Regions from separate parts of the Vreelandella sp. L-15 genome, predicted to be linked through region 1. Evidence: predicted binding sites of a transcription regulator. Region 1 holds the regulator's gene; the other holds the start of a gene.

Region 1 (15,515 bases):
AGGAGACAACACAATGAGTCAGAATGAGCAGGGTGGTTCTGCCCAACTGTCTGAAGAAGCCGCAGAAGACCTTATCTTTCGTATTGGTAAGCTTACCCGCATGCTGCGTGACAATATGCGCGAGTTGGGCTTAGACAAAGAGATTGAAAAGGCCGCTGAAGCGATCCCCGACGCCCGTGACCGGCTGCACTACGTGGCGACGATGACCGAGCAGGCTGCAGACAGGGCGTTGAACGCCATTGATCGTGCGCAGCCGCTGCAAGATCAGCTCTCTGAGCGTGCGGAAGCACTCGACAAGCGTTGGGCCGAGTGGTTCGAAGCACCAAAAGAGCTAGACGACGCAAAGGTGTTGGTAAAAGAGACGCGCACCTACCTGAGCGACGTGCCAGAAATTACCTCAGCGACCAACAAGGAGCTGATGGACATTATGATGGCACAGGATTTCCAGGATCTTACCGGTCAAGTCATCAAGAAAATGATGGATGTGATCCGTGAGATCGAGCATCAGCTGGTACAGGTACTCATCGACAATGTTCCCGGTGTTGAAGCTCGTGAAACGATGCAGCGCAAGGCCGAAGATCAGTGGAAAAATGAGAAAGCTCGCCGCAATGAAGATCTTCTTAATGGGCCGCAGGTGAAAGGGAACGCCCCTGATATCGTTACCGGCCAGGATCAGGTAGACGACTTATTGGACGAATTAGGCTTTTAATGCTGGGTTATTAGCTCATTGTAAGCCGCTGCATCTGGCAAAATAGGTAGACTGTTCAGCCGTCCTTTAGGGCGGCTGAGTTTATGGTATGCCTTATTTTGGTCAACTGGCCACTCGTCAGCCGGATAACAGCATGGCAGATAACGACAGCGATCAGGAAAAAACCGAAGAGGCCACGCCCAGGCGATTAGATAAAGCCCGCAAAGAGGGTCAGGTGCCTCGATCCCGCGAACTAACTACCTTCATGATGCTGCTGGGTGGGGTGATGGGGTTGTGGGGTATGGGGCAAATGCTCTATGACCAGCTTGGGATGGTGATGGAGCAGGCGTTTTTATTTGAGCGCCGCCATGCCATGGAAAGCACGCCTATGTTGGTGAATGCGCTGGATCTTGGCCAGCGAACCCTCATCGCTATGCTTCCCTTATTTTTACTGCTCACGGTGATTGCACTGGTTGCACCGGCACTGCTAGGTGGCTGGTTAATCTCTTCAAAATCGTTGCAGCCTAAATTTTCAAAATTAAACCCAGTGAAAGGGTTAAAAAGGATATTTTCTGTTCAGGCCCTTGCTGAGCTGGCTAAGGCGATTGCTAAGTCCATCTTGGTGGGCGGTGTGGCAGCTGGCTTTTTATATTTTAATATTGGCAAATTTATGGGGCTAATGGACCAGCCCGTGCAGCAGGGACTGGTCAGTGCGCTGAATATGGCAGCGCTGGTGGCGGGCCTCATCGTCCTGTCACTGATCGTGGTTATTCTCATTGATGTCCCATTTCAGCTGTGGAATAACGCCAAACAGCTGCGTATGACCAAAGAAGAGGTGAAGCAAGAGCATAAAGACTCTGAGGGCGACCCCCATGTGAAGGGCCGTATTCGCCAGCAGCAGCAGGCCATGGCCCGCGGGCGCATGATGAGCAAAGTACCTGAAGCTGATGTCATTATTACCAACCCAACCCACTATGCAGTGGCGCTGGTTTACCAGGAGGGGCGTATGGGGGCTCCTCGGTTGGTGGCCAAAGGGGCCGATGCTGTTGCCGCTCGAATCCGTGAGATTGGCGAGGAAGCAGGTGTTCCGCGCTTGGAGGCAGCACCTCTGGCGCGCGCCCTGTATCATCATGTCGACTTAGAAGCTGAAGTGCCCGCCGAACTGTACACTGCCGTGGCCGAAGTGATGGCCTGGGCCTACCGCCTGAAACATGTTGCACAACAAGGAGGCGAGGTGCCCCCCACACCCGATAATTTACCGGTACCCCCGGAAATGGATAGTCCCGGCCGTCGTGCCGATGGCAATGAGGCGCAACCATGAAAGGCTTAAGCCAGTTGATCAATCAGCGTAACTGGATGAACGATGTGAGCATGAAGCTGCTCGCCGGTCCGCTGCTGATTTTAATGATTCTGGGCATGATGATTCTGCCCCTTCCGCCGTTCGCGCTGGATCTGCTGTTCACTTTCAATATTGCGCTATCGATTATGGTGTTGTTGGTCAGCATGTTCGCCGAGAAGCCGCTGGACTTTGCCGCGTTTCCGGCCGTGCTGCTGTTTACCACGTTGCTGCGTCTTTCGCTGAACGTCGCCTCGACCCGTGTGGTATTGATGGAAGGCCACGAAGGCGGCGATGCGGCGGGCAAGGTCATTGAGGCCTTCGGCACCTTCCTGGTAGGCGGTAATTTCGCGGTAGGCTTGGTCGTGTTCCTCATCCTGGTGATTATCAACTTTATGGTAATCACCAAGGGGGCTGGGCGTATTGCCGAGGTAGGGGCCCGCTTCGTGCTTGACGCTATGCCCGGCAAGCAGATGGCGATTGATGCCGACCTGAACGCTGGCCTGATTGGTGAGGACGAAGCGAAAAAGCGCCGTGCCGAGGTTGCCCAGGAAGCGGATTTTTATGGCTCAATGGACGGTGCCAGTAAATTCGTCCGCGGTGATGCCGTGGCAGGCCTGGTTATCATGGTGGTTAATATTATCGGCGGCCTACTGATTGGTATGATGCAACACGACCTGGGGTTTGCCGATGCTGCCCGCACTTATACGCTGCTAACGATTGGTGATGGCTTGGTTGCCCAGATTCCGGCGCTGGTGATCTCTACGGCGGCAGGTGTGACTGTTTCACGCGTCAACACCGAGCAGGATGTTGGTCAGCAGATGATCAGCCAACTGTTTGTGAACCCTCAAGTAATGATCTTGGCAGCCATGGTAATGGGCCTGCTAGGCCTTGTTCCCGGTATGCCCAACCTCGTTTTCCTTATTTTCACGGCGCTGCTGGGCGGCCTAGCCTGGTATCTAATGCGTAGAAAAGAGCAGACCTTGGTTAAGGAAGAGATCTCTGCAGCACCACCGCCCATCCAGGAAACACCTGAAGCCAGTTGGGAAGATGTTCAACTGGTAGACATGCTTGGTTTAGAGGTGGGGCATCGCTTGATCCCCTTGGTGGATTCCCGGCAGAAGGGTGAACTGCTGGACCGTATTAAAAGCGTACGCAAGAAGTTTGCCCAGGAAGTGGGCTTCCTGCCGCCCGTGGTGCACATTCGCGATAACTTAGAACTACCACCCAATACCTATGTGCTCTCCATGAAGGGAGCGGAAATTGGCCGCGCTGAGGCGCAGGCCGGTAAATGGCTAGCCATTGATCCTGGTCAGGTCTCGGGGGAGCTTCAGGGTACACCGACCCAAGACCCTGCCTTTGGCTTGCCAGCAGTATGGATTGACGCTAACCAACGGGAGCATGCTCAGGTATACGGGTACACGGTCGTGGATGCCAGTACGGTCATCGCCACGCACCTTAACCATCTGCTGCACCGTCACTCGCCTGAACTGCTGGGCCGCCAGGAGGTTCAAAAGCTGCTGGACAAGTTGGGCGAAGATCAAAAATCGCTGGTCGAAGAAGTAGTGCCGAAGTCCATCTCCCTCACCGTGCTGCAGCGCATTTTGCAGAACCTACTGGATGAGGATGTCTCGATTCGTGATATGCGTACCGTGCTGGACACCTTGGCAGAGCATGCGGGTCAGCAGAAAGACCCCAACGAGCTAACGGCTCTGGTGCGTATTGCGCTGGGCAGGGCCATTACCCAGCAGTGGTTCGCGGGCCAAGATACGCTGCATGTGATGGGGCTGGATGCGCAGTTAGAGCAAGTCTTGTTGCAAGCAATGAACGGCAATGGTGCGATGGAGCCAGGGCTGGCGGATACCTTGATGAATCAAGCGCAGCAAGCGTTAGAGAAACATGAAGGCAGTGGTGAAGCGCCTGTGCTGGTGGTTCAGCACTCGCTACGGGCCGTGTTGTCGCGCTTCCTGCGCCGCCGCATGCGCCACTTAGTGGTGATGTCTCAAGCGGAAATTCCCGACGACCGCACCCTGCGCGTTACCACGCTGGTGGGTGGTCGCTAATGGCCACACTTCGAGCGGTAATAGCCTTTTACGTTTTGGCAACAGGTGAAACATGAGCGTTAGACGTTTTGTCGGAGCAAATAGCCGCGACGTAATGCGCCAAGTGCGCGAAGTGTTAGGTGATGATGCACTTATTGTCGCCAACCGTCGCACCGAAGGCGGCGTTGAAATTCTCGCCATGGCGGATGACGCCGTTGACCAGTTCGACCCGTCGCCGACGACGCCAGCGGAGGAGCCGAAGGCTAGCCCCGCGCCAGCGCCTGTCTTTTCACTGCCAAAGCAACCAGACCCCCTAGAGGCGATGAGTGAGCGTCTGCTTCGGGAAATGCAAGATATGCGCGAACTACTGGCCCGCCGCCAGCCGTTGCCAACGACTCAAAGCGGTGCAGACACCGCCTACGAGCACCTACGGCAGTTGATGGCCCGGGTTGGCTTCAGTACAGAGCTGAGCGAAGAGGTGCTGGAAGCATTGCCAGATGAGTTGAGCGCGCTCGAGGCTACTAACGACGCGCCGCTTAACTGGCTGCGTGAGCAGTTAATGGCACGGCTTAACGTGCTGCAGCACGAAGAGAGCTTCTTTGATCAAACGGGCATCGTCGCATTGGTTGGCCCCACTGGGGTGGGTAAAACGACCACTACTGCGAAGCTTGCGGCACGCTTTGTGATGCGCCACGGCACTCGCCCAGTGGCGCTAGTGACCACCGATAGCTTCCGTATCGGCGCTCATGAGCAGCTGCGCATTTATGCACGGCTCTTGGATACGCCCATGTATGCCCTAGACGCTGAACAGCCGATTGATGAATTGGTTGGTCGGCTACAAGGTAAGCAGTGGGTGATTATTGATACCGTGGGGATGAGCCAGCGGGATCAGCGGGTGATTGAACAGATCGCCCATTTACAGGGTGGGAAGTCCACCGTGCGTCTGGTGCTGTTGCTCAACGCCGCCAGTCAGCCGGAAACGCTAGAAGAAGTCGTATTGCGCTACCGCCAAGCGGCGAGAGCTGCAGGTGCCGAGTTAGACGACTGTATCATCACGAAGCAAGACGAAGCTGGGCGGCTTGCGCCGGTATTAGACATCGTCATGCGCCACGGTATGAGGGTGCTGTTTGGCTCCTATGGCCAGCAGGTGCCAGAAGATATGGTGGTCGCGACACCACCCGCACTGATTGATCAAGCACTGTCGGCCAACGTTTCGAGTAGCGCGCGTGCTGAAACAGCCCCACTCAGCTTGCCACGCTGGTCGCGGGATGTGTTAGGGCAGGGGCGCAGGCTCTCCTCGGTGTTAACCCGCTTGCGTCAGCGTGTCGTCGATTTTCACCGCTTGGAAGCCGCCTGGGACATCGCAGCGTTGCCGGGGGTGATACAAGACCAGCGCCTAGATGAGCTGTTAGCCGGAGCCTCCACCACTCGTGACGCGTTAGGGGTGGTTTGGTCGCCCCGCCGCAACGAGCGAGGTTGTGACTGGTCGATGCCAGATGTTGCCTTGAATGAGCAAGGTGCTTGGCTGGCACTGACTCGCCTTCAGCACCGTCAGCTAGCGGGCTGGCAGCCACGTTTGGTGCGTTGTGCAGGAGATGTTGCGGTTCATCTGCTGCCTACCCTGCCAGACGCTGAGGCGCTGGCTTGGCTAAACGCTCAGCATCTGACGTGGGTCAGCATGGTGCCCGCGAGCCAGCGGGTATACTGCCAGGGCGAGCGCTATACCCTGCGTTCCCTGTTCCAAGAAAGCACCTTAACCCATAGCGTGGGCATCCGTTTCCGCGGGCAAAGCATGCAGCTTTCCAGCGCCTATGTTGAAGCGCAGGACGTATCAGGTAACCCCGTATTGGCGTGGGTCGGTGAGGTAAGCGACCCTGAAAGCACTAAGCGAATCGTGCGCCGCTACTGGCTAACGCCTGCACGTTTGGGCAGCGATGTGTTAACGCTTTTAATCACTCAACTGCAGAGTGACGGACTGGCATCGCTCACCAAGCGTGCTTGGCAGCAGCTTAAAGAGGCCGATGGGGGTGATGTCAGCAGCGAGCTGCGCCTGCTGATGGCCAGCGGCGCGGCTGCAGTAGCTGGCCATCTAGATATCGTTGACGATGAGGACGCTCAGGCCCTGCGAGCCGATTTGCTGCGCTTGTTAGGAACCCAGCGCAAGCGGCGTGATACGGCACTGCTTGATGCATTAGTACACGTTCTGATGGCGCGCGATGCCATTCGTCAGCTAGGTAGCGTCAGTCGTGAGGGCGTGGTATGAGTGGCCAGGATCAGGCGGCTGGCCTGCGCAAATGGGCCGATTTACAGCGCCAGCAGCGCGGTGCTGATGAAGTCGGCCATAACGTGGAAAGTGACGAGACAGTGCCTGCCGCACCCGTTAACGAAGAGGAAGCCGCCGCGTATACCCAGGAGGCCATGGCACCGACGGTAGCTGCTGCTGCCGAGCCTGCCACCGTGGCGCCTCCAAGACCGAAAAAAACGTTAGTGGTAGTAGGCTTACCTCATGCTGGCGCAGCGCAGGTGGACAAAGTGCGAGGTCGGCTGGGGCAATGGTCGGCCCTTGGGAGGCAATGGGCAGGAGACCCACAGGATTGGGATGTTCATATTGTCATGCCTGACAGCGCCTCGCTGACTGACTTAGCCGAGCGTTACTCACGCTGGGCGTTGTGGATCAACAGTGATGCTGACGCCTTTGCCACCATGTACCGAGTGTTGCGCCAATTACGCGAGCATGGTGGTCCGCAGCGTCTTCTAGCCCTTCATGAACCCCACCTGCCGCGCCGGGGGTTGCTGGATAATTTGGGCAATGCTTCCGCTCGTTATTTAGATATTGAGCTTCTGCTGCTGGCGCGCTAGCGGCGGGCCAGGGTGCATGTGTCGCTCAAGGGGAGAGTTATGCAGAGTTTGGCGAGTTGGGTAAGTAACGCTAAGCAGATGGCTATTGAGGCGTTGATAAAACCTGCAAAGTTGTTAACAGTAAGAAAAATGGGCTGTTTAGGGCTAGTAGCAGGGTTATGGCTTTTCGCGTTGAATACGCAGGCCGCAACCGGCAGTTGGAGCAGCCAAGTGCCTAGTGTGATGGTAGCAATGAGCGACCGTACCAGCAGCAGCCAGGCGATAACCCCGCCAGCGGGCGTCCCACTGCGTAATGCTGTGCTGTCGCGAATTCAATGGCGCTTTGAATCACCGCCGGGAACGCCTGTGAACGCTTGGCTATGTCATCCTGAACGCTGTGTTGCACTATCAGGCATGCGCGGTAGCACGACCGCTCTATCGGGAATGTTGGCGAGCGCACCGCTGTACTTTCGGTTTACGCTGCAGCCAGGGCAACGCCCTGTGCGAGTACAGGGGTTACAAGTGATCGTGAACTATCAGTAAAGGTTGTTAAGCCGCGAGGCACGAGGATGTATACAGCACAAGGCAGGATCAAACAGAGTGAGCTGTTAACTCAATACATGCCACTGGTGAGACGTCAGGCCTTAACGCTGCAGGTAAGGTTGCCCGCGAGTATTGAGCTGGATGATCTGATCCAGGCGGGTATGGTGGGCTTGTTAGAGGCATTAGGGCGCTTTGATGCTGCCCAAGGAGCAACATTTGCTACCTTTGCAAGCCAGCGCATCCGTGGCGCGATGATGGACGAGCTGCGCACTCGTGACTGGCTGCCCCGCAGCGTACGCCGCTCGGCACGGGCGGTAGATGATGCTGTGCGTCGTTTAGAGCAGCAGCTGGGGCGCCCCCCGGAAGAGGGGGAGATTGCCCGTGAACTGGAGATGCCGCTAAGTGATTACCAGCAACTGCTCAACGATACCAATAGCGGGAAATTATTGCCGTTCGAAGAGCTCATTGCGGATGGCGGCGAGCCTGCGGGGGACGACACTCACCGACAGCCGTTTGAACAATTATTGGATGAACAGCAGCGGCAAACGCTGATCGACGCCATTGAAGCACTGCCCGAGCGCGAGAAGCTGCTAATGGCGCTGTATTACCAAGAAGAGATGAATCTAAAAGAAGTGGGCGCTGTGCTCGGTGTCACCGAATCACGGGTTTCACAGCTTCACAGCCAGGCGGTGAGTCGGCTGCGTGCTCGCCTACATGAGACTAATTAATCCTCTCACTCACTAACCATAACCGGCGAGGAGCCGTTGATGAATCCATCTACGCTGATCGGTATATTTGCCAGCATGCTGTTGTTGGTAAGCGTTTTATTTTTTACCGCAGAGTCTCCCGAGAGCTTTATTAACTTACCGGGGCTTGCCATTGTGGTCACTGGCACGCTGGCGGCCACGTTTATCAGCTATCCGCTGAAAGAAGTGCTGCGTGTGGTGCGTCTGGTTGGTTTAGTTTTCCGCCGTGAAAACACCTATGTGCGAGATGACATCAATGAGTTGGTTTCCATGTCGCGCCTTTGGTTTAAGGGGGATGTTAGAGCGGTTGAGAAAGAACTGGAACATACCCGTAATCCGTTTTTGCGCACCGGTATTCAACTGGTCATTGCGAATACAAAAGAGGATGAAATCTTCGACATGCTGCGCTGGCGTATTGCGCGGCTGAAAGCCCGCGAGCATGCTGAAGCCCAAATTTTCCGCACCATGGCCACCTATGCACCGGCCTTTGGCATGATTGGTACTTTGGTAGGCTTGGTCAACATGCTCGAAGTGATGGATGCGGGTGACCTGGAAGTAATTGGGCCCCGGATGGCAGTGGCGCTGTTGACTACTTTCTATGGCATCCTGTTGGCCAATTTGGTGTTTAAACCGATTGCCGTGAAGCTAGAGCGGCGTACGGAAGAGCGCCTTATCACTATGAACATGGTGCTGGAAGGCATTTCGCTAATTACCAAGCGCCGTCTGCCATCGTTTATTGAAGAGACGCTTAACTCCTTCGTAGCGAATTACCACGACGAAATTCGTGACTCGAACGTTAAGCCTCGGCCCGATATGGGTTCCGCATTAAAAGGGTAGCGCCATGCTCGACCGCGACTCACGGCATGCTTTGGAGCTTCCCGCCGAAGTGGGGGAGAGTGACGAGAGCTGGCTGACCAGTTACCTGGATGTATTGACGCTGCTGATTACCCTGTTTGTACTGCTGTTGGCGCTTACGCCATCCGGCGGTGGCGAAGGGAGTGAAAGCAGTATCATGGATCCCTCGAATGCCGTTACGTCACTGCCATTGGCTAGCCTAGCCACAGGAATACTTCCCCGCCACGATGGCTTACATCCCCAAATGGCAGGGCTTGATATCCCTGGAGTGAGTGTCTCCCAGGGGCAAGAGGGCGTTACGCTACGTATTGACGATAGCCTTTTATTTCCCAGTGGCAATGATGTGCTAACGCCCCAGGGGCAAGTTGTGTTAGAACGGCTCTCTCCGGTGCTACAGGCTTTTGATGGTCAAATTTCCGTTGAGGGCCACACCGATAATGTGCCGATCGCGACCGCTCGGTTTCCGTCTAACTGGGAACTCTCAGTGGGACGAGCTATCGCAGTGGTACGCCAGTTAGAGCGGCAAGGTATTGCCATTTCACGTATGCGGGCCGTCGGCTATGCCGACACCCAACCCATGGAAAGTAATGCTACTGCGGAAGGGCGAGCTGCCAACCGACGCGTTGAGCTGTTGCTGAAGCAACAGGTCAAGGGGTAAAGAGATATCTCGAGGCTATCTTCGTGTCGAAGCATCATTCGCTACTGACAGCTGTAAAACGCTGATGGCCCGGGCCGATGCCGCTATGTATCAAGCCAAGCACAGCGGCCGTAATCGAGTAGAGGTTGCGGAAGAGCGTGCGCTTAACCCGGAGGAGCAGGTGCCTCTGTGATAGAGGCGCCGCTACACAGCGACTGCATGCGTTGAATGGCATCGCCAGCACCTTCCAAACTAAAGGTCATGTACCACGGTTCCTGCTCACCCTGGTCAAATCCTAAAAACAGCTGCTCGCCCGACTGCATCTCAGCGATCAGCGTCTCCATATCGCTCAAATAAAAATGGGCATAAAAGCCGTCATCGCCCCGCTCGGTAATAAACTCCGCCATGGTATCGACAATCGGGTTGTCACCAATCCGCAGCCGAGTGGGTACCAGATTCACCGCTCGGCTCTCACCCTGCTGCTGCGCTAGGGTGACGCGCATCTCCAGCCACGGTAAATCACAGACTCCTTGAGTAGCATTTATGCTTAGCGTGGCATCGGAGTAGCTGTGGGTCTCTACAGCACGAAAGTGGCGCTCTTCTCCTAGGGTCAGCGCCATGGATTGCCAGTGCCCATGGGTAGCCACTGTTTCCACATTAAATGTAGCGGCCAATGAAAGGGGAGCTGTGACAAGCAGCATGGCGGTGACGGCGAAAGTTGATGTTTTCAGGAAGTTCATAGGTCGTATCGTCATCGAAAACTTTAAGCCTATAGCGTGTTGGGAATAAGCAAAAGGGCAAGGTGCTGATTTTTCTATATCTAGTGTTGTTGGCATCAAAAAAACGGCCCATATAGTAGAAATTCGGGGCTATACTCCCCTACGATGCCGCGTATAATCGGCCCGTTTTTTAGCGCGATCGCTACCCATCGTGAAGGAGTTTCGTGAACATGAGTACCGCAGCCAAGGCGATGAAGACATCCAGTGAAGTCCCTATGCAGGCTCCATCTAGGGAAATCTGGGATGCCAAATATCGGTTAAAAGATCGTCATGGCCAACCGGTGGATCAAGATGTCGCAGCGACCTTTGAGCGCGTGGCCCGGGCCCTAGCTGCCGTAGAGGGTGAAAAGGCCGATGAGTGGCTACCCAAATTTCGCTGGGCGCTGGAAAATGGTGCTATTCCCGCTGGGCGAATTCTCTCTAATGCGGGAGCCGAAGCCTACAAGCCCGCCGTCAGTCTGATTAATTGCACCGTTTCTCGCACTATTCGTGACTCTATGCGCGATATCCTCGACTCCGTGGTCGATGCGGGTATGACATTGAAGTCGGGCGCCGGTATTGGCTACGACTTCTCGACCCTGCGCCATAAAGGTGCCTTTGTGTTTGGCGCAGGAGCGGGCACCAATGGCCCGCTGGCGTTTATGGATATCTACGACAAGATGTGCTTCACCGTGGCCTCGGCCGGAGGCCGTCGCGGTGCCCAGATGGGTACCTTCGATGTGGGGCACCCGGACGTGCGCGAGTTTATTCAAGCCAAGCGCGAAGCAGGGCGGCTGCGTCAATTTAACCTGAGCCTACTCATTACCGATGAGTTTATGGAAGCGGTGAAGCACAACGCCGATTGGCCGCTGGCCTTCCCACTGCATCCTGGTGAGAAAGAGGATGTGAGCGTCGAAGAGGTGATTTACCGCGACTGGCCGGTGGTGGAAGAGGGCTACACGGTGGATGCCGAAGGGCGCGTGGCCTGCCGTGTTGTCGAGGTGATTAAAGCTCGCGAGTTGTGGGACACGATTATGTCCTCCACCTACGACTACGCCGAGCCGGGCTTTATCCTAATCGATCAAGTCAACCGCATGAACAACAACTGGTTCTGCGAAGATATCCGCGCGACTAACCCCTGCGGCGAGCAGCCACTACCGCCAGAGGGCGCTTGCCTGCTGGGCTCGGTCAACCTGACCAAGTTTGTGATCGAACCGTTTAGCGCCGAGCCGCGGTTTGATTGGGAGCGCTATCGCAAAGTCGTAGCGATTTTCACCCGTATGCTCGATAACGTGGTGGAAATTGCTGGCCTGCCGCTCCCCCAGCAACAGCGGGAAATTGAAGCCAAACGCCGCCACGGCATGGGCTTTTTAGGTCTTGGTTCGACCCTGACCATGCTGAAAATTCCCTACGGCTCCCAGGCGTCTCTGACATTCACTGAAGAGGTCAGTCGTCATTTGGCCCTGGAAGGGTGGAAGCAGGCGCTGGAGCTTTCTAAAGAGAAGGGCATGGCGCCAGTGCTTGAAGAGGAGCACACCATTACGCCTAAGATGATGCGCGAGCGCCCTCAGCTCGCCAGCGACGGCTACGAGGTAGGTGACAAGGTGCCGGGGCGGATTCTGCACGCCCGCTACAGCCAATACATGGCCAAAGTGGCCGAGCTTGAGCCGGAGCTAGTGGCACAGCTCGCCGAGCACGGCGCGCGGTTTACCCACCACAGCTCGATTGCCCCCACGGGTACCATCTCGCTCTCCATGGGCAACAACGCCTCTAACGGGATCGAGCCGTCGTTCTCCCATCGCTATTTCCGCAACATCATTCAGTCCGGTAAAAAGACCAAGGAGCAGGTGGAGGTCGTGTCGTTTGAGCTAGCGGCCTACCGCCACTTTATCGCTGCCGATGCGGTAGAGAGCGATCTGCCGGATTACTTTATTACCGCTGACGCGGTCACTCCCGAGCAGCACGTCGCCGTTCAAGCGGCAGCTCAGCAGTGGGTGGACTCGGCGATTTCCAAAACGGTCAATGTACCCACCGAGTTCCCCTTTGAGCAGTTCCAAGACCTCTATCTGCAGGCCTACGAGAGCCGTTTGAAAGGTTGCACTACCTTCCGCTTTAACCCGGAAGCCTTCCAAGGCGTGTTGGTGCGTGAGGATGACCTGAAAAACACCACCTATGTGTTTGAGCTGGAAAATGGTGAAACCCTTGAGCTAACCGGCGATGAGAAGGTGCTTTACGACGGTGAAGAGCATAACGCCGCTAACCTGTTTGATGCCTTGAAAGAGGGCACCTACGGCAAATGGTAATCGTAAGCGCAAGCAAGGCTTAGCTTGATGAGCTGTCTAAAGAACTGGGGAGAACGTTATGGCGGTTGAAATTACGTCGAAAATTGTCGGTTACCGTATTAAGCAACAAGGGCAGCCCGCGCCTGCACCGGAGCTACCAGATGAAGACCCATTAACGGTCCGCATTCCATCGCGCCCGGAAGGCACACTGGAAGCAGTGTCTGAAAAAATCTCTTATGTGGGGGCTGAAGGGCGCAAGAAGGTCTACTTGCTGGTCTCGTTTATGCCAGTGGAAGGCGTGATTGGCGGCCAGCGTGTGGTGATTGAGCGTCCGGTGGAGTTCTTCTTTCCCTCGGGCCAGCTCTCCAGCGAGCACCAGTGGATTACTGCGACCATGCGCAGCCTGTCGCTTGCAGCGCGTGGGGGCTATGTCACTCAAGCCGTGGCAGACCTGCGCAAAGTCGCCTGGGACAAAGGCTTGGTACGCTGTGGCATGAATCGCTGGAACAAGCCTATGTTTCACGACTCGGAAGTGGCGGCGATTGCTTGGTCGATTCAGCGGATTCTCTATCGGCGCGGTTTTTTAGATCAGGAGGGCAACCAAGTGCCGGTGGAGACGTTGGTTGCACGCTATGCGCACCGCATGCAGCATGGACATGCCTGGCAGCCGGAGGAGCCCCCGGCGGCTGAAGACTCTGCCGGCGCATCGTCTTCTGGTGAAGCAAGCGGTGGCCCCGCTACGGTAGGCACGTGCCCTGAGTGTCGGGGTGATTTGATCATGATGGATGGCTGTCCAACCTGTTATGCCGGGTGCGGCTGGTCAAAGTGCGGCTAGCCGCTGGCATCACTCGTCAAATAACGGCCTGATATTATCGGTAAGGTAGCAGTCATCAAATTCCCCTTCCGTGGCCAGCGCTTCAAGGTTGGGGATTGAGACATGATGGCGGTCGCGAAACACCAGCCCATCTTCGCTGAGCGCACTAAAAGTACGGATCACGTGTACTGGTGTCATTTCCAACAATTGTTGCGACTAAACAATAATTGCTGCGACAATCTCTATGTTGAGTTTACATAGAGTGCGCCTTTGTGACCGTTTCTCTTAAACAATCCAGAACCTTTAGCTTCCATGATGGCACCCTAAAAAACGAGGCAGAGCGCTTGGTCGTTTGGTGGTACGGGCCTATATTTAAGAACAATCGCTTACGAAGCGTCCCTAAAATCCATATCTTCTTAAGAACCATCGACCATGAAAATAACTTAGGAGGCGTGATGAGACGTGAGACTGTCTTAACGCATCTTGGGCTATTGAGAATAGGGTCAGTATGGGAAAAGGGCGTGAGTAGCTCGCGTATTGCCTACGAGGAAAGAAAATTCTCCGTTTCTTTTTCTCCAGGCGGCTGGCGAATTGTCACCTTAGATGATTTACGACAATCAGGACGAAGCCTCTATACCGCTTTTCATGACTCGAACTACTTACCCCAGAAAAATCAGCACAAAACATACCTGATTGAATTTGACCTTCCAGATGGCAAACACTTGCTCATCCCTTGCACAGAATTTTTTATTCGCGTTTACGGCCGATCTTCTGAAATCAAGCGAGTGCTCGCCACTTACCCTTGGGAAGAAGTCAAAAAACGTCTTTATCGACCGCTTGATGCGCCTGCATCCCCAGGTACGTGGCCTGTCAAATTTACCTATCATGTTCATAAACACGATGCCATTTTGCTCGCGCATATGTTGTACGATCCGTATGCCAAGCGCGCTGCAAAATATATATATTCACAATTTGAAACCAGCTCCACGCCAGATGAGATGCTTTTAAAAGCCACCCCATGGTTTCAAGGCAGCGGGGAAATCTCTGTTTCTGGCGTTCCAATTGATGGTGGCAACACATTCCTAGGCTTGCAGATATTAGGCTGTACGCAGCCCGATGGTGCCACGATCCACCGTGAAAGAGAGAAATCAACGACAGTACCAGCCACCGATGGCGACGATGCCCCCTCTCAGTTCCCCTATCATCAGCTTCAAGACATCCCCGATGTCATTGACCTGACGGATGATGACGAGCCCGACCATGGTTCTTCCTGGCTAGACCTTACTGAGGACGAATTCGTTATTTTAGGTAAGCCTCGCGCCGTCTTGGATAAACGATATACCCGAAAAAACGTGCCCGATACACGAGGCGTCCCCGTTCCGGGTGACGAAACCATTTTCTCCACTGGGGAGCCACATGGGTCAGGGAAGGGAGTGGGACAAGCGTCTATTCATGCTCCTATTACACTGGAATCACAGGGCTTTCTACGTGATATGTGGAATGCGCTTCTCTATTTACAATCGGCCTATCCCGCAACGATTCGTGGCGTTAGCTGGTTTACCTTTGAAGACGGATTCAGCACTTCTCCTGACCCTCGGTTAATCAGCCTCGAACCTTTCGAAATAGACGAGGAGGTGGAAACGTCAGTCGCTAATTGGGTTTACATTGATACTCAGACCAAGGTACCTCGCGGGGTGCTCGTCGTTCGGGTGCATGTGTTAGATCAAACGCTCTATCTCATGGAGATCCAACGACGCCCTCCAAAACCCAGAGCTGGCGGTAGCGAGGAGGCATCCAAGCCTCCTTCCTATAAAGGTTTAGTCTTCACGCTGAGCCACCAAGGCAGCTTCGAGCAGTGGTTACGCCAAGTGCTGTCTAACGTGCGGCACGTAGAAGGTGTTGTCCAAAAACTAGTTGGTCACTGCCCAGGATTCGCCGATACGTTCAAGCACCCTAAATCCAAAAAGGAACAGATA
Region 2 (15,515 bases), on a different contig from region 1:
CCTTCTGCAATCTCCTTCTGAAACTTTTTTTGAACAGATTCAAATCTTTCGTCTAACTCAGCTTGACCATCTGCCATACCGCCATACCAAGATTGATCGTACTGTTCACTTGATTCATATCTCCATGGGTCAATTAAATGCAACTGTTTGGGCTGCAAGAAATTTAACAAAAAAGAACTAAACTCTCCTTTATGCACACCAACCTCCACACCTACCGAGTGACGTGGCAAACAAGATACAAGCTGATTCCGATAACTCTCTTTCATGGTTCACACCTTTAAAAAACTGTTTATACGCGCCAGGTTGTCTCCCAGAGCTTCATCGCCTCTGGCTTTTCTCAAGTTATTCCTATCTTTTTCGACCATCGAATCGTTTTTCGATGGCAGTTGTTTAACGGTGTTACTCTTTATAAAATCTAAGAATTCAATGCATTGAATAGACATATCAGACAGCCTATTCCACATAGGATTTTGCATGTGAGTTTCATGATAAAAAATATGCTTCTTCAAAACGACTTTAGTGCCAAAGTAAATAGCAGCATTAATGGTCGCACCAGCTTGAGAGCGATCATGTGCCGTCACTAACAACTCTGCCCGGGCAATCAAATCAAAATAGTCATCTTTCGATAAAAACTCAGTTAGAATTTCTACACGATTTTTTGAAAGCCCTTTTGACAAAGAATATCTATGCATTTCTGAGGCATACCCTACAGGAGCATTATATGAGCATGGCACAATAATCTTATAATCATTTATATCTTTTTTGGCAGATAAAGCGTCGAATATTTCAACATGATTATTACCAATATCGCCACTATTACCAATAATAATTAACTTTTCCTTTGTAACAGGCAAACTTTTATCAAGCTCATCAAAAGGGAATCGGTAAGCAAAATCAAAATGCTTCTTCTGCCCAAACAAGCGTTTGTATACTGTGTAATCATCGCTTGTTACGGTTGCAACACAAGCGATGTTCTCCACCAAATTTAACATTTCTTTATTAGCTTTTTTATATCTGTAAACATCCCCCCCCCATATTACCCATGCCATTCTCTTATATTCACCAATTTTTGCAACTAGCCGCTTTTGCCAATCAAAGAAAAGACCATGAACATATACACCGCTAACATTTTGTTGCTTGCATACATCAACAATTTTACTAAATTCTTTTGAGGCATCAAAGAGAACCACCTCTGCACCACTAGGATTCAAAGTGTAACCTTCGATACTTTTTGCTTTATCAATCAAGAACAAGTTCTTATCTAAAGCAGTTCCATTTACAGAAGAGCACCCCTCAATCAAAGATTGGGTATGCATATTATTGAAGCATATATGCAAAAAGTAGCTATCTTGAGCTTTCCTCAGCCGCTTTAAAACATCATCGAGCGTATATGAAATAGATTGATGGTCACTAGAAAGACCTACACCTATAGCTTTCTCTGGCTCTCTTTTAACAAGCTCACTTTGTGGAAGTATGCCTGAGGATGAGTGCACTTGTGTCACAGGAGCAGCTAACTCCTCACCCACCAAGTACTCCTCAGCCTTCTCCTGACTCACCTGAGCCAACAGTTCATACGTCATATCTTTAATGCCATAAATCGTATGCAGTAGAAAGGCGAGCTTGGTGCGTTGATTATCGCTTAAATTGGCCATACGCTCATGGCTAGGTAGGAAAATAGCATCGGCACTTTCTAGCTCGGTGGCTTGGCGTTTTTTCGTGGGCACGCTCTCTGGCAAGTGGCTGATGTAGCGCGATGCATTCAAGCGATAAAAACGAAAGCCATTACGACTTGCCCAGTATTGTAATTCGGCAAGATTAGGTTGACGCTTATGAGTAGCTTGAAAAGCCACTTGCACTTCAACTAACAGCGTATCTTTTAAAGCTTCAGCTCCATTCTCAAGTATTGTTGCAGCATCACTTAAACCATCGAGGACTAACCAATCTAAGCTCGCTAGCCCCTGAATCGAGTCTAATGCAATTGTACTTATTGGAAGCTTCGTTAAAACTCTAGCACCAAGTCGTTTACTGGGAGGCAGTTGCTCATTCGGCAAAGGAGGTAAAGTACTACTCAAGGTCGGCTCCAAACATGCATATAATGTTGTCGACTTACCATCGCCTAAAAGTGCATGTTGGAATAACTGAATATTTTTGTTAGCTGTAAAAACTTCGCGGTTTTCAATCAAGCTTTGTGGGTCAAATGCCACAATCGCAAAGGCATTGGTTTTAACCATTAACGACAGAGCACGGTTTCTCAACGTTTTACTGGCATTATCTAGTACTACAATTTGTCCATCAAACTTCCATTTAAAGCCTTTCTCAGGCTCAGGAGGCTTCTCTTTCACCTGTATGTCCAGCAGCTTTTGATCGTCTTCAAACCAAAGCTCGCTATTTTTATTGAAAGCAAGCGCCGCTGGCACTTTGTCTTCGCAGTAACGCTGCCAAATGGCGCGCATGGCCAGCATTAAATGTTTTGCAAAACGGCGACCATCGCACATTGGGGACTGTAAAAGCACCTGCCTCAAACTATTACGAATAGTGCTCAAACTATCTGTATCACTAGCAAGTTCAATTACCCTTTCGCGGTACTCATCCCAGTTATTTACCACCAATTCAGCCATATCAGCATTAATTAGGTGCGAAGCGCTATGCCGCCCAGCGAACGTAGGGCCAGGCAAAGTGACTACTGGCACGCCCATCAGCAACGCTTCACAGGTGCTTAACCCACCAGAGTAAGGCCATGGGTCAAGGGCAATATCAACACGGTTATAACTATTAAGCAGCTCACGATGAGCCGCTGGTCCTTCTAACAATACTCGTTCCCGCTCAACCCCCAAGCTTTCCATCAACGCATAAATGCGCTCGCAGAAGCTTTCGCTAGTATAGGGTTTTCCCTTAAGGAATAAACGTGAGTTTGGCAATTGATTCATCAATATTGCCCACTCAGTCAATAATTGAGCATTAAGCTTGGTAGGATTGTTGAAACATCCTAAAGTAATGAAATCATTAGATAGTGCAGGTAACGGGCCAATATTAGGTGTATACGTTGGTTGAGAGTAAACGATATAATCGTCTGGTAGCCGAATTAATTTTTCAGTATAGTGCTGATCTTCACCCTCAGGTGTTTCAATATGGTCACTTATTAAATAATCAATTGCTTCAACACCGGTGGTGTTGATCAGCCCGCCGACCCATTTCACAATCAACGGCGCAGGCTGCATAGAAATAGCTTTTGAGCGCGTTCCTGCATTATGGCCCGCTAAGTCAAATAAGATATCGATCTTATCATCGCGCACCTGCTGGTTAAATGCAGCATCATCTTGATACTTGACCATTTGCCACTGGCTTGCCAGCGCTTGAAAACGCTTAGTAATCGCATCATTGCTCGCGCTGGTCGAGTAAAAATAAAACTCCATTTCCTCTGGGTGCGTATTTTCTAGTGCCGCAATAATCATGTTGCCGACGGGGTGCTGGCGAAATCCATCTGAAAGCAGCCCAATCCGCAGTTTTCTGTCAGGCGACCTATTCTCAGGAACAGGGCGTGCAGGTGGTTTCTTTACGCCATAACGCGACTGCCATTCTCGACAAACAGCGGCTATATCACTTTGCTGCTTCGAAGGATCATAATGAAATCCGGTAATCAGATTAGAAAACGGTGTTGAATTATCTCCATACTTGATCGCTTGAGAGAAGCTATTCGCTGACGACGCTAGTTTGCCTAGCTCACGTTGAACAACTCCCAGTTCATTCCAATATCTCAGGTTTTCTGGGTGGTGCCTTGTCAAAGCTTCAAGTACTGCCTCTGCTTCTTCATATCGGTGCAGGCCAAAAAGGGCGCGTGACTTAGCATGCAATACGTCCGAATTCTCAGGTTCGACATTTTCAGCTTTTTCTATCCATTTCAAAGCACCAGCAGATAAACCATTGTCAAAGTCAATCATCGCAAGAATGATCAAGGCGCGTACACTGTGCTCATCCAAATTAAGAGCGTGCTTGGCACTTTCTTTGGCCAGCAAGAACTCACTTGCGCCTAAGTAGGCGGCGGCAAGCCAAGCGTGAATATGTGCGGCTTCCCCACTCAAGGATACCGCTCGCTGAAGCGGCTCTATGGCTTCTGAATGGCGGTTAGCGGCGATATAGGCGACCCCTAGCTGCACCCAGACCTCTGTCTTGTTTGGCGTCTTGCTAGTTAATCGTTTGGCCTGTGCTACTGTCAGTACTCGCTCGGCATGAGGAGCTTGTTTAGTGCCAAGTGTAGAGGTATGTATTTTGAGTCGACGAGATTTAGCCATTAGTAACTCTGCTGATAAGGATCGTTTAGGCAGTTTATGCGTCTAGCCTACTTGAATATCCAGATATTTTGCCACTTATCCATGATAATTATTAATAAAAAACCGGCTCCGAAGGAACCGGTTCATTAACAACAGATAATAAAGCCAAAGCTCTATCATCAGGCTTTAAATTAGCCCAGCAGAGAAAGAACGCTCTGCGGTAGCTGATTGGCCTGAGCAAGTACAGAAGTACCCGCCTGCTGCAGGATCTGTGCACGCGTCATCTCAGCAACTTCCGTTGCATAGTCTGCATCTTCGATGCGTGAACGCGCTGCAGAAAGGTTCGTTTCGTTGGTGCTCAAGTTAGTAATAGCGTCTTCGAAACGGTTTTGCACAGCACCAAGGTCTGAACGGAAAGAGTCGATTTTGCTAAGCGCATTATCCAAAGTGCTTAACGCATCAACGGTACGTTGGATATTGTTGCCTTCAGCGTCTTGGGCAATAGAAATGCTAGTAATAGTACCGGCATCTTGATCAATATCGACTTTAGCTTCATAGGTTGCATCGTTGCCAAATTCATCCTTGCCTTGAAGGAAATAGTTACCTTCGCTGTCAGACACAAGATTCATACCTTCTGGCAAGTCTGCATCAGCTACAGCAACGGTATCTACTGAGGAGAGGACTGCTTGCGTTTGCGCACCACTGTCTACGTCTACATTAGCAGTTGCCAGCGCAGTGCCGCTTGAGTCCCAAGTTACCTCACCGGTATCATCATCCAACGTACCAGCATAGTATTTGCCATCGTCTGCAAATACTGCGTAGTCAGCGCTGCCTGAGTAAGAATCAGACAGGCTGTAAATTTCTACTGCATTGGCACCATCACCACCGGTTGCTTCGATGTTGTAGAGATTATCACCGGCTGAGGGAGCATCAATAGACACATCGATTTCACTGACTCCGGTACCCGCTGCACCAGGACTAGTAATGTTTGAAAGCGCTACCTGCTGTAATGCACTAGAGTCTTGAATGTTACCTGTAGTAGGGTTGCCAGCAAGCTGGATACTTACTTCACCGGTAGTGGTGTCGCGGTTGACGTCCACAGCGTAGTAATTACCATCTGCACCGCGTAATGCATATCCATTTTCAACGTCTTCACGGGCAAACAGGTTACCCTGTACTGCAGCCGTGTTAGCACCAAAGAAATCTGTAATGGTGTCACCTGCAGTTCCTCCGTTAGGAACTACATCAAGACCAACGAGAGTTGATTGAACACCTGCAGTGCTACCATCAACAACGATGTCACCAACAGCAACTTGCTCAGTGATAGTTGTTACACCATTCGGGGCGTCAGCATTGACGATATCAGCTTCGTCAATCGCCCCAGCACCAGAGTCAAAAAAGTATTCGCCTGTCGTGCTATTTTGTTGTAGTGCGTAGAAACTACCGTCACTACCACGAACAGCGAAATCTGTACCTACTGATCCACCTGCAGTTGCCGCAGCAGCCTCTACCTGGAAGACACCATCCGCAGTGATCTTAGATGCAGCTGCACCTGTACCTGGAGTAAACGTATTAACGGCGGATAAAGAAACCTTATCCTCGACAGCGCCTTCCAATTCAATATCGGTAACGTCTGAGAAGTTAGTGCTGGACAGCATATTGCGGACATCAAAGGAAGCCACACCTAGCGTACTGCTGTTAGTAGTCTCTAGGTTAACTGTGATGGTTTGACCATCTTCTGAACCTACTTGAATCTGAAGCGGCTCAGTTGATTCAGATAATACGCGCGTACCGTTGAAGTCGGTTTCTTCTGAAATACGGTTTATTTCAGCAAGGCGCTGGTTAACTTCATCTTGAATAGATTTCAGGTCATCTTCACTGTTGGTGCCATTTTGCGCCTGAACCGTCAGCTCACGAATACGTTGAAGGTTATCGTTGATTTGGTTCAAGCCACCTTCAGTAGTTTGCGCGATAGAGATACCGTCGTTGGAGTTACGCTGCGCTTGAGCAAGACCGCTAATCTGGGCGCTCATACGGTTGGCAATGGCTTGCCCAGCAGCGTCATCTTTGGCGCTGTTGATGCGCAGGCCAGAGCTCAGACGCTCCATAGAAGTTTGCAGTGCGCTTTGTGATTCACGCAGGTTCTGCTGCCCGATCATCGATGTGATGTTGGTATTGATCACTGACATGGTGATTCTCCTTGCTGGAACACTGGCCTAGAAGGCCCGCTTTTCGGCCACGTTGTGTGCCGTTGTATTGATTAACGGCATAAGGAGGAGAACCTTTAGGGCGAATAGTAAAAAATTATGTAAATTTTAGTGAACGCTGACCAACATAGCGCTACATAGCTGGTCAAGGCGCTGCATTTTTAATCGTAGAGGGGTATTGTACGTTCATACGAATGCAGTAGAGGACGCACCATGTCAACAACCTACCTACCTTTGCTACTAGGCGGCATCGCTGTTGTGTTAGGGCTAATAAGCGCTGTGCTTTTTTACAAGGTGGTGATTGCACCACGTAAGGCTGAGCTTTCCTCTCAGCAGGCCCCTACTCCCTCAGCAGAGCAGGCGGATACCCCCAGCTATCAAAGCCAGCCTAAAACAACCAGCAAGCAGAGCAAAAAGCCGACCCAGCAGTGTTTGTTTGTGATGTTTGATGCGCCCAGCCAAGCCGTTAACCAAGCGCTGGGGGAAATGCTCACCGAGAAAAATGCCTTTTATGAGGCGGAGCTAGGCGCCTTCCATCTTCCGCCGGGGCCGCAGGGCTACCCGATTATGCTGGCTAGCGCTACCTCGCCGGGTAAGCTGCCGCCGCTACATAAAGAGCATAAAGAGGGGGAGCATACGCCGGTGCAGGGGGTGTCGATCTTGATCCGCTTTTTGAACACGCGAAAGGTGTCGCGCAACCCGGAGGATTTAATTACCTTCACCCATGAGGTGGCGGCACTGGGTGGCAAAATTTTGGATGCTAAGCGTAAACCCATCACAGAAGAGAGTTTGGCGGCCATGTACCGAGATGGGGATTAGCTGGAAAGGCTTAAGGTTGCTTCGTTGTTGTGCCCTGCCATCATGTGCGCGTATTAAGAAATGTGCCGAAATCCTTCGCCCGCTGAAGCGGCCTCCCACTTTAGACTGACTCTCACTTTGCCTGGCTTCTACTTTTGACTGAGACTCTGTGAGGGCAGCCTTATGAGTGCCCCAAGGGGTTTGTCAGGATAGGACTTGTAGTGAATTCAGTGCTTGGTTTCGGCGCGGAGTTTCGCTACTTCTTCCAAGGGGAGTTCTTCAATCTCGGCAATGAGCTGGTCGCTCATTTCTGTTAAAGCAATCAGCTTGCGCGCTGCGTTGCGCTTGCCCTCTAATGCCCGCTGTTCGGCTTCCTGACGACCTTCTTGCCGGCCTTCTTGGCGGCCTTTTTCAATACCTAAGCGCTCAATGGTGTTCACGTAAGGCATGTGTTTTTCCTCCTGTATCGCATAAACCGCTTGCGCAAAATCAGGGTCTAGGCGTTTTGGTAACTGGATCATCCAATCGATAATGTTAAATAGCCGTAAAATTTGTTCGCGGTTGTAGCCACGCTCATATAAAAGCCTAATGAGGGCTACTTTGGTGTCTTTGCGCGTCGCGCTATTTTTCACCCGTTTAGCCTGGATCTGGGCCATCACTACCAGCGCAAAAACGTTGTCGCTGGTTTCTAGCGCAACCCAGTTGCCTTCCCAATCTATCAGTTTAGCCGTAGGAAAGGTAAAGGTCAGTTCACACCCCCAGCGCTCGTAATGAAACGTTGTGGGGCGGAAGCTTTTACGGGTATCTGCCAGTACTGCAAGGCTGACCACTTCCATTGCGTAGCGATCCCGCAAGCGATACTGATAGGTAAACATCCGCTCGGAAAATTCAACTTCGGGCTCACCCTGCACTTCAACGTGAATCAGCACCCAGGTCTCGCTACCGTCTTTGGCATAGACTTTGATCAGTTTGTCGGCGTAACGTCGGCCGCTTTCGGCACCAACCGTAATCTGTTGCAATTCTTTATCAAGGAAGCTGTAGCCTTTTGACCAATCAACGTGCTGGTTTATCGTCGGAAACAGCAATTCTAGAAATTCTTTAAAATATGCCTCTAACGCCATTTTCCATGGGCTGTCATGGTCAGCGCGGTGACGGTCATCTTGATCGCTCATGATGGCTCCTCTATTGGTACATATACCTTACCAAAGAGCGTTCTTGAATTGGTGAGAAGTCGTGCACAACAGTATTGTCGGCGACACCACCTAAACACAGATTACCTTTTTAGGTTCGTGCTTGATGGCTGTGCGGATTTTTCTACGTATTTCACAAAGTAGCCATTTTATTTTGCCAAGCGGCCTCTTTCTGAGCGGTTCACTTTATTGCCCGTTGAGGCCGCTTTTGGCGTTATTGGCTACCATGACGTTAGCTACTTTTTACGGCCTAGCTGGTAGTCTAGCGCTTCAAACTGCTGGGTTAGGTAGCTACTCATGCTGTTCATCTGGGCAATCATGCTATCTAGCTGGCCGAACTGGGTGCGGTAGCGGCTGATGGTGCGCTCGATGGTCACTTCCATGCGTTCAAAACGCTCGTCTAGGCTTTTCACTCGGTTTTCGGCACCGCTAATCGCTAGCTTGACTACTCCGTTATCGCCAAGCATTCGCTCTACGGTACTGTCGAGCTGGGCTGCCAAGCCATTCCCTGCTTCGCCACCTACGAAAAAGTCGCTGAGTGCTTGGGGGTTATTGGCGACTAGATCGCTGATTTTATCGTCATCCATTTCCAGCGTGCCGTCTCGTTGCAGGGTAATGCCTAGCTGGTTAAGCGTGGAAAGCTCGCCCCCGGCTACGCCTCCCGTCAGCACACTACGCAGGCGGCTTTCAATGGTGCGCACGGTGCTGTCGCCTACCAGCTCACCGGCAGTGTCGGCATCGCCGCTGAAGCTGGTGAGTTTTCCAATGGTGCCTTTTAGGTCGTTAAACGCTTTTACAAAACCGCTAATCGCTTCGCGCTGCTTGAGCGTATCGCGCTCTACATTAACCGTGCTGGTCGCCGTTTCGCCTTCGGCAATACTCAACTCTGCCAGGTTGAGCGTGACTCCTTGAATGGCCCCTTCGATCTGGTTTTTGGCACTGCTGATGGCAATGCCATTGACGGTTGCGCTGCATCTTCGCCAGCACGCTTGGTGGCGGCATCTTCAGCAAAGGGCCCTGCCACCGTGACTTCAGGGGATTGGCTGGTATCGACAAAGCTAAAGCTGGCAATAGAAGCATCCGCACCGGTATTTTTAGAGCTGAGCGCCAGCCGGTAGCCTTGGCCATCGTTGATGATGGTGGCGTTAACGCCTGCATCTTTATTGGAGTTAATGGCATCGCGTATCGCCGAAAGGCTGCTGCCGGGGGCGATATCAATATCCACAGCGTCCGCACCACCAAATTCCAGCCGTAGGGCCGTTGCACCTTGCAGGTCTAGCGGGGTGTCTCGGTCAGTCACACGGGTTGAGGCCAGGGTGCCAGAGGTGGCTAACTGCGATACCTCTACCCGGTAGCTACCGGGCAGCGCACTGGCGGAGGTAGTGGCTTTAATGGCATCGCCACGCACGTTGGCGGAAAGGCTTTGGTAGAGCTTCGGGTCGTTGAGTTTCGCTACAGCATCTTGAAAGCTGTTTAGCGATGTTTGCAGCTGGCCGTAGGCAGAAATCTTATCCTGCTGTTGCTCTTTTTGGCGGGTAATCGGCGCGAGTTTGCCCCGCTCCGCTTCTTGAAGCTGATCTAATAAACCGGTGAGATCCAGGCCAGAGCCGACGCCTAGAGAGGTTATTGTCGCCATGCAGATGTTCCTCGATGCAAAAGGCTAAACCCACAGTCATTGATACAGTGCGCCAACAGTGGCGTTGCGACTGAGTTTAATAGTCTTTTTATCGACGGAACAGCGGCTAACTTTAGGCCTTTTTTATCACTTAACTACGAATACCCCATTACCCCAACAAAAACGCCTGCTTAGCGCAGGCGTCGTTTTGCAGCGTTTTTGCCAATGTTAGCTTAATTGCGGCCTAACTGAGCATCCAACGCATCAAACTGTTGAGTGAGGTAGTCACTGGTTTGGTTCATTTGGGCAATCATGCTATCCAACTGGCCAAACTGGGTACGATAGCGAGAAATGGTCTGCTCGATGGATTGCTCCATGCGCGTGTAACGCTCGCCCAGCGACTCAATGCGGGTTTCAGCGCCTGAAATCGCGCCGGATACCGTGCCATTAGTGCCTAGCAACTGCTCGATGGTTTGGTTGACTTGGCCTGCCATGCCTTCGTTATCGGCAGCGCCTGCAAAAAAGGCAGAGAGCGCATCCTGATCATTGGCAATGGCATCATCTAGCTTGCCGCTATCAATTTCCAACGTGCCATCGCGCTGTAGTGAAATACCGATATCCGTCAGCATGGAGAACTGGCCTTCGATACCTCCACCCAGCACACTGCGTAAACGAGACTCCACCGTGCGTACCGCACTGTCGCCCAGCAGCTCCCCAGCAGCGCCCGTTTCAGCATTAAAGCTGGTGAGTTCGCCAATGGTGCCTTTTAGATCGTTGTAGGCATCGACAAAGCCGGTTATCGCTTCGCGTACTGCACGAGTATCTTGCTCTACTGCCACGGTGCTATTTCCCTCTTCCTGAAGGTTCAGTGTTACTCCTTGAATGGCTCCCTCTACTTGGTTGGTAGGGCTAGTGATGGCCACACCGTTAACATTCAATTTCGCATCTTGGCCTGCTTGCGTAAACTCTGATTTCAACTGCCCGCCAAATTCCTCCCCTAGCGTTATGCCTGAGATAGATGCGTCTTCACCGGTTTGCGTGGAATTAAGCGCTAGCCGGTAATTTTCACCATCAAAGATAATAGAGGCAGAGACACCACTATCTTCTTTCGCGTTAATGGCATCGCGTACTTCTTCAAGCGTGCTGTTGGCAGCAATGTCTACCACAACGTCAGCTTGCTCAGCGCCTGCAAAGTTGAGTGTCAGCTTGGTCGCTTCTGTGGTCAGGGCGGCAGTTGAATCCGGCACGCTTTCGGTTGCCAGGGTGCCCGATGTGGCTAACTGAGTGACGGATACGTTATAGCTACCGGGCTGCGCTTCGCCATTGGCCGTGGCAGTGAATGCTTCACCGCTAACGTTGGTCGAGAGGCTCTCATACAGTGTGCTGTCGTTGAGAGCATCCGCTGCGTCCTGAAAGGCAGAAAGGGCCGTTTTCAGCTGGCCGTAGGCGGAAATTTTGGTTTGCTGGGTTTCCAGTTGTCGCTCGATGGGTTCCAGCTTGCCGCGTTCGGCTTCTTGCAGTTGGTCTAGCAAGCCGTTGAGATCAAGCCCTGAACCGATACCCAGTGATGAAATGGAAGCCATGCGTTACGTCCCTTTTTCGCGTTGTGCGGCCGTCTTACCGATTTTGCGGCAGCCATTATTCAAGTTAGCTAATTAGTGATTTATTCGGCATTGAGACTATTAACTTTAACAAATTTATTAGCCCTGGGCTTACCCATTTATCAGAAACAACAAACCAAAGCTATAAACCTATGTTTATTAAGACTTTCTACCGACACCCACATAGCAAACACCCGCCTCACTCAACGCGCTGGGTGCGTATAAATTACGCCCATCTACCACTAATTTATTGTTTAGCTGGCTTGCTAACCAAGTGAAGTCAACGGTGCGAAATTCTTTCCACTCTGTGCAAATAACCAGTGCATCGGCACCTTTTACTGCCTGTATGCGATCACCTGCGAGCATCAGGTCGTCACGCTCGCCATACAGCCTTCGGCACTCACCCATCGCTTCCGGGTCGAACGCTTGCACCTTCGCCCCTGCTGCCCACAGGGCTTCCATCAGTGCTCGGCTGGGCGCTTCGCGCATATCATCGGTGCCGGGCTTAAATGCTAGCCCCCAAATAGCAATCACTTTCCCCTCTAAGTTACCGAGGCTCTCTTGCAGTTTTATGTAAAGCGTTTGTTTTTGGCGCTGATTAACGGCTTCTACGGCTTTTAATAATTCCGGCGTGTAACCTAATTGCAAAGCAGCTTGCTCAAGGGCGTGCACATCTTTCGGAAAACAGGAGCCGCCATAACCACAACCAGGGTAAATAAAGTGATAGCCAATACGCGGGTCGCTTCCGATTCCCCGGCGTACATCTTCAATATCAACCTTTAAGCGCTCCGCTAAATTCGCCATTTCGTTCATGAAACTAATTTTGGTCGCTAGCATGGCGTTGGCAGCATATTTCGTCAGTTCTGCCGCTCGCACGCTCATAAACATCAGCTTGTCGTGGTTGCGGTTATATGGCGCGTAGCAGGCTTTCATGCGCTCTTTTACCCGCTCGCTCTCGGTGCCTACGATAATGCGGGCGCCGCGGGTGAAGTCGTCAATGGCAGCGCCTTCTTTCATAAACTCAGGGTTGGAGCACACATCGAAAGGGTGTTCAACCTTACGTTGCTGTAGCACGCGGCTGATGGTGTCTCTCACACGCTCGGCGGTGCCTACCGGCACCGTCGATTTATCCACCACCAGCTTATAGCCCTGCATGTGCTGGCCGATACTTTCCGCGACGCTTAATACGTACTGCAGGTCGGCGCTGCCACCTTCGTCTGGCGGGGTGCCCACCGCGATAAACAGCGTGTCGCTTTCGGTGACCGCGTGGGCGGCATCTGTGGTAAACCGCAGGCGTCCGGCGGCGACGTTATGGGTAACCAGCTGGCTCAGGCCTGGCTCGAAAATAGGGATCTCACCACGGCTAAGCTGTGCGATGCGGTTAGCATCAATATCCATGCAGATGACCTGATGACCCACATCCGCCAAACACGCACCTGCCACGAGCCCTACATATCCGGTACCAAAGACACTAATCTGCATAATCAACCAGCTCTAAAAAGGAGTGCCGCAAGCCTATCACACCTTTTTTGTAATTCAGATGACACGCAAAACTCAGCCCAATACATAGACCTTGGTCTAACACTCCTACTGCTTTATAATGCACTGCAGCACACCCATTTTGCTGCGATTGCAGGAGCAACCTACCATGCCCGCTGAAGCATTATCCCCCGCGACCACTGCTTCCTTCCACGTACAGCGCAGCTTGCGCCACTGCCTTTCTAGCGTAGCGGAACTGCTTTATGAGAGCGGCCATGTGCTTGAAACCATCACCCTGATACAGCGTGGTTTATCGCACCAGGAGTTGATCTCTCTGAGCCATCAGCACCCCCGTTGGGCGCTTTGCCAGCAAGTGTTGGAAGAGAGTGATGCCGCCACTTTTAATGACTATGGCCGTTTTGTGTTAACAGCCATGGGCCGCGAGCTGATGTTTGATATGTTTGGGCAGGGAGCCGCAGACTGCGCCTAACGCGTTAGCCAAGCGCCCGCTAGACAGGAGCGGGCGCTTGGCAGCACAGGCCAGGGGGATAGAGTGAGTGGTACAGCAGCGTAGCGCTTAGCGTAGGCCCAGTAGGGAAAGAATAAACAGCACTACCACGATCAAACCCACGATATAGATGATGTTACGCATAACGGTGCTCCTTGCTTGTTGCGTTTTCGAGAAAGCAGATGGTTGCTCACCCTTGAGCTGACCCTTCCAGCCTAGCAGGCTTTGTTTTGTTTTGCGTAATCAGCCCCCCCTATCGCGGCCCGCCTTATCAATCAGCGCGAAAAACCTAGTAAAGCATTAGATGAGACTCATCACTACTACCGTGAAGGTCACGCCGGTAAGCAAGAATCCCAACGCCAGCATCAGGCCATCTCTGGCCACCAGCCCCAGCCCAAACAGCGTGAGTGCCAATCCAGCGCCATTGGCACTGAAAGGGATGAACTCCATGGGTGGCATCGCTAACGCCACCAGCAGGCAAGCGAAGGCCGTCACCCGAATACCGATGTAGCCGGTCATCCAAGCCAAGCGCACGCCCAGCAAGCCATCGACCCATTTGGCGGGCTTTTTCATGTAGTGCAGCGCTTTATCAAACTTCTGCCGTGATAAAGAACGCTTAAGCAGCCATTTAGGCAGCCAGAACGTTTCCCGCCCTACCAGCAGCTGTGAAGAGGTCAGCAGCACTAACACCGCCATCAGTGTTGGCATGCCGGGGATATCACCAATAATCGGCGCCAGCGTTATCAAGCCTGCCAATAGAAGCAGCGGCCCAAACGAGCGTCTCCCTACCGCATGCACCACATCATCCACACTGACCTGCGCGTTTTCCCGCTCCATCCGTTCCATGGCGTGGATCAGCTCGGTTAAATTCGTCGCATCCTGCGTTTCTTTCATAGGCACTGCGGCGCTCCTTTGCCATTGAGCTCTGTTTAAAGTAGGTATGTTTCGCGTCGATCTGTTTAGCTCAGGCCTGTTGAACATCGCTGCTTGGTTAATCGCTTGGCCTCTATAGGTTAGCCCCTGGTGCCGCTCGCCACCCAAGCTTTACGCTGCCTGTTCAAGCCCTTTTAACCTTGTCACTCTTTCCGCTTGGCAAGCTGCTCTTTGAGCTGCTTGGGCACTTGCTTGATGATCAGCCGGTCCTGGGTTTCGTCATACTCAATGCTGGAACCCAGCAGGTGTGAATCAAAGCTGATCGAGACGCCTCCAGCGCGGCCAGTGAAGCGGCGAAACTGGCTGATAGTGCGTTTGTCCGGCGGGATTTCCGGCGAAAGGCCGTAGTCGGCGTTGCGAATATGGTCGTAAAACGCCTTGGGCTGCTTCTCATCCACTAGCTCGGAGAGCTCTTCCAGCGTCATGGGTTCGCCTCGGCGCAGCTGCTCGTTGGCGTAATCAACCAGAGTATCGGTTTTTTCCCGGCTGGCGTCGTCGTCCAGGTCCTCTTTTTCGACGTAGTCGCTAACCCGAAAAATTCATAAAAAAAGGCGAACCTTGCCCAACCCATTGATATAATGGGAGTTACGCCAATAACGCTTCGGAAGAAGCTAAACAAGGTTCGCCCATGTCCAATTCTATCCCAACTCAACTGCGCTTTCCTCCCTTTGCCGGCTTTACCGTGCGAGCTGATTTCGAGGGCGGAGCGTTGTCATCCGACTTTGGCCCCCTGCTGCTGCGTGGGGTGGACCAACAGATTGGCCTGGTTCATCGACTGGCCCAGGCCATCGACGACCGCCGTCACGCCTCTTATATCGACCACTCACTTTCCGATCTATTAACTCAGCGGATCTTCCAGATCGCCTGTGGCTATGCCGATGCCAATGACGCCAACACCCTGCGCCGTGACCCGATG

Evidence for each region. The regulator FliA, encoded in region 1, starts transcription of late flagellar genes. The targets are predictions, from matches to a motif close to CTAAAGTTNNNNNNNNNNCNGCCGATA.
Region 2: the regulator FliA is predicted to act here: its motif matches at 10,189-10,215, upstream of fliD (flagellar filament capping protein FliD).

Annotation. Positions count from the first base shown of each region.
Region 1 is NZ_JBSXNN010000105.1:95,390-110,904, reverse strand. Features, by position in the region: gene cheZ (protein phosphatase CheZ) at 14-709, shown strand; gene flhB (flagellar biosynthesis protein FlhB) at 843-2,009, shown strand; gene flhA (flagellar biosynthesis protein FlhA) at 2,006-4,087, shown strand; gene flhF (flagellar biosynthesis GTPase FlhF) at 4,140-6,329, shown strand; gene AC13CY_RS17775 (hypothetical protein) at 6,326-6,925, shown strand; gene AC13CY_RS17770 (flagellar protein FlhE) at 7,097-7,447, shown strand; gene AC13CY_RS17765 (RNA polymerase sigma factor FliA) at 7,474-8,175, shown strand; gene AC13CY_RS17760 (motility protein A) at 8,215-9,030, shown strand; gene AC13CY_RS17755 (OmpA/MotB family protein) at 9,035-9,706, shown strand; gene AC13CY_RS17750 (hypothetical protein) at 9,850-10,440, opposite strand; gene AC13CY_RS17745 (adenosylcobalamin-dependent ribonucleoside-diphosphate reductase) at 10,635-12,746, shown strand; gene AC13CY_RS17740 (hypothetical protein) at 12,805-13,560, shown strand; gene AC13CY_RS17735 (hypothetical protein) at 13,570-13,737, opposite strand; gene AC13CY_RS17730 (hypothetical protein) at 13,812-15,515, shown strand, end outside.
Region 2 is NZ_JBSXNN010000079.1:71,276-86,790, reverse strand. Features, by position in the region: gene AC13CY_RS11835 (class I SAM-dependent methyltransferase) at 1-266, opposite strand, end outside; gene AC13CY_RS11830 (TDP-N-acetylfucosamine:lipid II N-acetylfucosaminyltransferase family protein) at 270-4,289, opposite strand; gene AC13CY_RS11825 (flagellin N-terminal helical domain-containing protein) at 4,460-6,457, opposite strand; gene AC13CY_RS11820 (hypothetical protein) at 6,689-7,294, shown strand; gene AC13CY_RS11815 (RpnC/YadD family protein) at 7,501-8,445, opposite strand; gene fliD (flagellar filament capping protein FliD) at 8,700-9,377, opposite strand; gene fliD (flagellar filament capping protein FliD) at 9,344-10,099, opposite strand; gene fliD (flagellar filament capping protein FliD) at 10,312-11,661, opposite strand; gene AC13CY_RS11795 (UDP-glucose dehydrogenase family protein) at 11,839-13,161, opposite strand; gene AC13CY_RS11790 (hypothetical protein) at 13,328-13,648, shown strand; gene AC13CY_RS11785 (exopolysaccharide biosynthesis protein) at 13,967-14,560, opposite strand; partial or broken gene AC13CY_RS11780 (nucleoid-associated protein) at 14,743-15,126, opposite strand; gene AC13CY_RS11775 (IS1380 family transposase) at 15,228-15,515, shown strand, end outside.